Regions from separate parts of the Stutzerimonas chloritidismutans genome, predicted to be linked through region 2. Evidence: predicted binding sites of a transcription regulator. Region 2 holds the regulator's gene; the other holds the start of a gene.
The links. The regulator LexA, encoded in region 2, represses DNA repair genes until DNA is damaged. The targets are predictions, from matches to a motif close to CTGTNTNNNNANACAG.
Positions count from the first base shown of each region.

Region 1: a site for LexA is predicted at 1,902-1,917, ahead of imuA (translesion DNA synthesis-associated protein ImuA). Genes of this name have one in related genera too.

Region 1 covers NZ_CP086067.1:2,034,469-2,037,876, forward strand. The annotation lists gene LLJ08_RS09525 (Y-family DNA polymerase) at 1-1,256, opposite strand, end outside; gene imuA (translesion DNA synthesis-associated protein ImuA) at 1,259-1,882, opposite strand; gene mtnA (S-methyl-5-thioribose-1-phosphate isomerase) at 2,246-3,322, shown strand.
Region 2 covers NZ_CP086067.1:2,752,201-2,755,608, forward strand. The annotation lists gene LLJ08_RS12670 (L,D-transpeptidase) at 1-327, opposite strand, end outside; gene LLJ08_RS12675 (TetR/AcrR family transcriptional regulator) at 367-1,074, opposite strand; gene lexA (transcriptional repressor LexA) at 1,283-1,891, shown strand; gene sulA (SOS-induced cell division inhibitor SulA) at 1,903-2,379, shown strand; gene LLJ08_RS12690 (hypothetical protein) at 2,453-2,689, opposite strand; gene LLJ08_RS12695 (DMT family transporter) at 2,902-3,408, shown strand, end outside.

The DNA of each region.
Region 1 (3,408 bases), 720 kb from region 2:
AGCAGACCCTCTTCGCGCAATGGTTGCGGGGTACTCAGCAGCCAGCCGGGGCGCAACCCCACGTGAGGCAATGGTTCGGTGCGGGCGAGGCTGCTTTCCCGCCAGGCATATTCGGGACGGTGGTCCGCTCGTGCGCTCAGCGAGACCACGGCATCGTCGCCCAGTCGGGCGCGGAGGCGTTCGCGCAGTTGCTCCCAGGGCACATTCTGCTGCGGGCGCTCGTCGAACAAGGCCTGATGGGCCGGCGTGAAGGCTGGCAGATCACGAGCCAGCAGACGCACGGCCAGGACGGGGGCCGGCAGTTGCAGATGCTCGAGGCGGCCACGGGTCAGTTCGAACAGCATGGCGGGCTCGCGTTCGGTACTGAGTAGGCCGACCGCTACCTCGCTGTCGGGCAGGGTGCGATGTTCCAGGTACAGGCTGAAACGCTGGACGCCGCTGTCCCGCCCGGCGAGAAAGGCGGCCAGGTCGGCGGTCAGTCTGCGCAATGGAAACAGCAGAGCCTGATGGGACTCGACCTCGAAATTCAGTTCGATGCGGGTGTCGAAGACATCCGGTGGACGGTAGAACTCCAGAGGCAGCGGCCGATGTCCGAGCAGGGTGTCGAGCTGGGCCAGCACTTCTTCCGGAAAGCGTCTGGCCAGGCTGTCGCGCGGCAGGGCGAGCAGTTGATGAAGATGGCGCAGGCCCATGCGTACCAGCGATGTGCTGACTTCTCGGGGCAGGCCGAGGCGCTCGATCGGCAGTACCCCGAGCGCCTGATGCAGCGTGGCTGTATCGGTCACGGCCAGCCCGTCATGGGCATTGGCGAGGATGCGCGCGGCCGCCGGGTTGGGCGCCAGGGTGATGCGGTGGCGGAAGCCCAGAGCCGTGAGCTCCTTGCGTAGACGCGTCTCGAATCGTGGCCAGGGGCCGAACAGGCCGAGGCTGGAATGCACCTCCAACAGCAGGCAGCGCGGGTAGTGCAGGCTGACCTGGGCGCTGTAGCCGTAACCCCAGGCCGCCAGAAACCGCTGCCAGCGTTCGATCATCAGCTGGTCGTAATCGGCGGTGGCGAAGTCGTGGGTCAATGCCTGGGCTGCGATCAGCGATTGCCCTGGCTTGAGGCCAAGCTTGCGGGCGGCTGCGTTGACGGCCTGCAGCACGCGGCGCTGTGGCGGGCCGGCGAGCAGGGCCAGCGGCGCGGCGGCATCGTCGCGGTGGCGCAAAACGCCGTCCATGGCCAGTTGCGGCAGCAGAATGCAGGCCCAAAGCATCGTCACGCCTGTTGCCAGGCGCTGGCCGGGAGCGCCTGTCCTGGAGCCAGGCCGCCGCGGCACTTGATGACACGTAGCTGCGCCGGCTGGGCCTCGATGGTCAGGCGTAGTGCCGCCGGTGATGGGTTATTTGCTTCACGCAGTGACCGATAGACGAAGCCCAGGGTTTGGCCGGATTCAGCAGCAATCTGCAAGCGCCTTAAGGCACGGTCATCAGCTTGTTGCGGCCAGCACAGCACGGCGGCACAACTGCCGGAACGTAGGCATTGTTCTGCAGCCCACAGCGCATCGCGGCCCTTTGCCTGGATGATGGTCAGCCACTGCAGGTCTACACCCGCGGCCAGCCAGGCCTGGGGGTAAGGTCGATGAGGGGGCGTTATCAGCACCACCCGCTCGCCGGCGGTGGTCAGTCGTGCAAGGGTCGGCCACAGCAGATTCAGCTCGCCGATGCCCGTGGCCGCGACGAGGAACTCGCTGATGGCCGACTCCGGCCAGCCGCCGCCGGGCAGGAACTCATCCAGTGTGGCATTTCCGGTCGGCTGAACGGCCGTGCGAGACGTTATGGCCTGGCCACGCCAGACGCGACGTGTATCCAGCAGGCTATCGAGGGCGACCACTGCGGTCATGAAGAGGCATCCAAAATAACTGTATATAGATACAGTATTTGGCCTGCCGCGAGTTGGTCAAGCACGACGCGATGAGTGAGCGCGACACTTCATCTGTTCGAGCGCATGCTCTCTCCGTGGAAGGCGGGGCCAGCCTGAAAGCTGCTCGGCCATTAGGCGTCGCCAAGCCCTGATCACTGCTTGTGCTCGGAAAACCCGTCGATTAGCATTCGCGCCCGGGATAAGAGGCCGCAGTGCTCATGTTTGCTGCTTCCCGGCCATATTGAGATTGGAAAGCCCGGTTCGCCCGCGATCCGGGCTTTTTCTTTGCTGTTCGGGGCGCATGATGGTCCTGTGTCGACGAAGCTGAACGAGGGAAATGCCATGCGCGAGCGTTTGTTGGCTGCGGAAAAGGTTAAGTCGATCGAATGGCTGGACGGGCGCCTGAACCTGCTCGATCAGCGCAAGCTTCCCGTCGAAGAGATTTGGTGCAGCCATGATTCCGCAGCGTCGGTCGCTGCGGCGATCCGGGATATGGTCGTGCGCGGCGCGCCGGCAATCGGCATCAGCGCAGCCTATGGCCTGGTCCTTGCGGCGCGTGCCCGTATCGCCGGCGGCGGTGATTGGCGACAGGCCTTGGAGGAGGACTTCAAGGTGCTGGCCGATTCCCGTCCCACTGCGGTCAATCTGTTCTGGGCGCTGAACCAGATGCGCGAACGACTGGATCGCCTCAAGCCGGGTGAAGACCCGTATGCAGCGCTGGAAGCCCAGGCCATTTCCATCCATGACAGCGATCGCGAGGCAAATCTGGCGATGGCGCAGTTTGGCGTCGACCTCATCCGCCGCCATCAGGGTAATCCGCAGAACCTGCTCACCCATTGCAATACCGGCGGCCTGGCGACCGGCGGTTTCGGTACGGCGCTCGGAGTCATCCGGGCGGCGCATCTTGAGGGGCTGGTAGAGCGGGTGTATGTCGATGAGACCCGGCCGTGGTTGCAGGGCTCCCGGCTGACGGCCTGGGAACTGCTCGGTGATGGCGTTCCGGCTATGGTGAATGCGGACTCGGCGGCTGCTCATCTGATGAAATCCAGAGGCATCTCTTGGGTGATCGTCGGTGCGGATCGCATCACCGCCAATGGCGATGTGGCGAACAAGATTGGCACCTACCAGCTTGCGGTCCTGGCGATGCACCACGGCGTGCGTTTCATGGTGGTGGCGGCGAGTTCGACCATCGACATGGCGTTGGAGAGCGGCGAGGAGATCCAGATCGAGGAGCGCGCCGGCAGCGAGCTGCTTGAGGTCAACGGTCAGCGCTTCGCGGCTGATGTCGAGGCATTCAACCCGGTGTTCGACGTGACGCCGGCCGATCTCATCGACGCCATCGTCACCGAGAAAGGTGTGGTTGAGCGCCCGAACGCCGCGAAGTTGGCTGAGCTGATGAGCCGCAAACGGCTGCACTGAGTAATGGCCGGTCGCGCTCGGGCGTGGCGTGCAAGCCGGTTTTGCTCCGTGCAAGGCTCAGTTTATAGCAGTCGTCTGTGTTACCA
Region 2 (3,408 bases):
CCCCTGGCGATTGACCCCTGGCTCGCACCCGCTGAGCCAGAGAATCCGGGTCAGGATCCAGTCACGACCGGGAGAAATTCCGTGAAGCTCAGGGGACCATACCTCCCTCGTCCAGCGCCGCCCGCGCAACACCGCACCTTGAGGCAAACCGTCACCGAGGCGCGCACGCACCTGATGCAGACCGCGCGGCGTGCAACCAGAACCGTTCAGCTCGCCCGCACCATTGCGTGCCGTAGAGACAGAAAAGCGCAGACGCAACTGGCCCTCGGCGAAGCCATAGAGCTGCTGATCGGCGATGGAAATATGCAGAAAATCGAGAAATGCCATGGGCGGCTAGCTTAGCCGATCACCCGGCAGGCTTGTAGCTCAAGCCTTCGCCGGGATAGCCACTGCGTTGCGCCGCGCGATCGGTTGCGCCGCCGCCAGCGTGTTGTCATCAATGCCACTGTCGGCGCGCATGCCGGCCGCGAGAAACGGCACCATCATACGCATGACCTGCTCGATCGAGGTTCTGACGCCAAAATCGTTCTCGGAAATAGCGCGCAGTGCCTTGATACCCGACATGCTGAATGCCGCCGCACCAAGCATGAAGTGCACACGCCAGAACAGTTCGATGGGCGGAATGGCCGGCGCCGCGTCATGCACCTTGAGCATGTAGCGACGGAACACCTTGCCGTACATGTCTTCCAGATAGCGTCGCAGGTGGCCCTGGCTCTGACTGAAAGACAAGCCCAGCAGGCGCATGAAGATGGACAGATCATCGCCGCTGCGCGGTTTGACCGCCAAGGCTTGCTCGACGAGGATTTCCAGCAATTCCTCGAGCGTGTCCTTCTTGTCGGTCAATGCCTCGCGTCGATCCAGTTCACGCTCGAGACTGGCACAGAATGGCCCGAGAAAACGCGAGAACACCGCCTGGATCAGCGCCTTCTTCGAACCGAAATGATAGTTCACTGCCGCGAGGTTGACCCCAGCCTTGCTGGTGATCAGGCGAAGCGAGGTTTCGGCGAAGCCTTTTTCCGCGAACAGCTGTTCCGCTGCATCAAGAATGCGCTCAACTGTTTCCGACTGCGCCATGCCCCCTCCGAAAGACAAACAACTGTTTGAAACTTACGTTTCACCGACCGGCAAGTCAACCACGAAACGCCTTGTGGCACTAGCGTCATTGTCGCAGACAGACCACGGAGCACGCCGGATGTGCTTTCAAAACCATCATAATCATTCGTTGCCAAGGCCGGATCACTGTATATAATCCCAGTCACTGTATAAAAGAACAGAGACCGACATGATCAAGCTGACGCCTCGCCAGACGGAAATCCTCGCGTTCATCAAGCGCTGCCTGGAAGACAATGGGTATCCACCCACTCGCGCAGAGATCGCTCAGGAACTCGGCTTCAAGTCACCCAACGCTGCCGAAGAACATCTCAAGGCACTTGCCCGCAAGGGCGCTATCGAGATGACGCCCGGGGCGTCTCGCGGGATACGTATTCCGGACTTCGAACCCGCCGCATCCGAAAACGGCCTGCCGATCATCGGCCGCGTTGCTGCCGGCGCGCCGATTCTGGCGCAGCAACATGTCGAAGAATCCTGCCAGATCAGCCCCGCGTTTTTCCATCCGCGCGCCGATTATCTGCTGCGTGTCCACGGCATGAGCATGAAGGACGTCGGCATTTTTGATGGCGACCTGCTTGCCGTGCACACCACCCGCGAGGCCCGCAACGGCCAGATCGTGGTTGCTCGCGTCGGTGACGAAGTCACGGTGAAGCGTTTCAAGCGTGACGGCAAGAAGGTTTGGCTGTTGGCTGAAAACCCCGAGTTCGCGCCCATCGAGGTCGACCTCGAACAGCAGGAACTGGTGATAGAAGGCTTGAGTGTCGGCGTAATCCGCCGCTAAGGAGAAGGTTCATGCAGTACCAGACCAGCACTTCCCGGCCCCAACTTTCGTTGTTCGACGGCGTCATTGCGCAAAGCCTGGCACCGTTTGGCAACCTGAAACCACGCAACAAACCCGAGCAGGACAAGGAATATCTGAGCGAGTTGAGCCTGAGTGGCAGCAGCGAGCACTGCCACCTGCTGCTTGCCCCGATCCTGCGTGAACTCGGCGATGCAGCGGACAGCCGCTGGCTGACGCTGATTGCCCCGCCTGCTTTCCTCTCGCAGAACTGGCTGCGCAAGTGCGGTCTGAATCGCGAACGCATCATCCTGCTGCAGCCACGCGACGCCGAGGGCGCGATGGAACTCGCCTGCAAAGCCCTGGCCTCGGGGTGCAGCCATACCGTGGTCAGCTGGTTTGATCAGCTCGATGGGGCAACACGTAGCAAACTATGCGCAGCCGCCAGCCTGGGCGCAGCTCAGAGTCTGAATATTCGTCTCGGATGTTGAACCGCACGGCACAGGGACGTGCTGAAAATCGCGGATGGAATCCTGAAGCTATAACGCTCGAGCAATAGCTCACTCAGTGCAGAACACGCGGCTCTTCATCGTCGCGCTCGAAATCCCCTTCCGACATGCGACCGGCCATCTGAACGCCGACATTGAACATCGCCTTGGCAATCTCGACGTGCTGCCCCTGTAGAAATAGCTTGGCGTCTTCCGAAAAATTCAGCGTGACCAACACCTCTTCGTCCTCGGCACGACGAAGCACGATGCGCCCGTCAGGTAGCTCGACGATTTCCAGAAAAGATGTAGGCATGGATCAGCTCCGCGTGAAAGGCGGCCATTGTAGCAGCCGACCAGCCTCAGGACAGCCTTTGCAGGTCTCAAGCTCCTTTCGCTAGCAACACCCCGATAGGTAGCAGCATCATGCAGCCGTGCATTGCCCGACCAACAAAACAATGCGGCTATGGATACCGACACGTAGCATGCACAAAAAAAGCGCGCGCCGGCGCTCGATAAGGATTGTGTATGACAACCCGCACCTTGCTGCTTACCGCCTTGGCCATGCTTGCATTTGCCGGCAACTCGATCCTATGCCGTATCGCCTTGCGGGACACCGCTATTGACCCGGCCAGCTTCACCGGCCTCCGTATACTGGCCGGAGCGCTCACGCTCTGGCTAATGTTGCGAATCGGCACGCCGAGACAATCGCAGGGCGGAGATTGGTTCAGCGCCTTGGCGCTGTTCATCTACGCCGCTAGTTTTTCCTACGCCTATATCAACCTGGATGCCGGAGCCGGCGCCCTGCTGCTGTTCGGCGCGGTGCAGTTGAGCATGCTTGCTTGGGGATTGCTGCGGGGCGAGCGCTTTAGCGCTTGGCAGATTGTCGGCTTGCTGTTGGCATTGAGCGGATTGCTGATTCTGCTGCTGCCGGGAAGCAGCGCGCCGGCATTGGACGGCGCACTGCTCATGCTGCTGTCCGGTGTCGCCTGGGGCATCTATTCGCTGCGTGGACGGGGCGCGAGCAATCCCCTT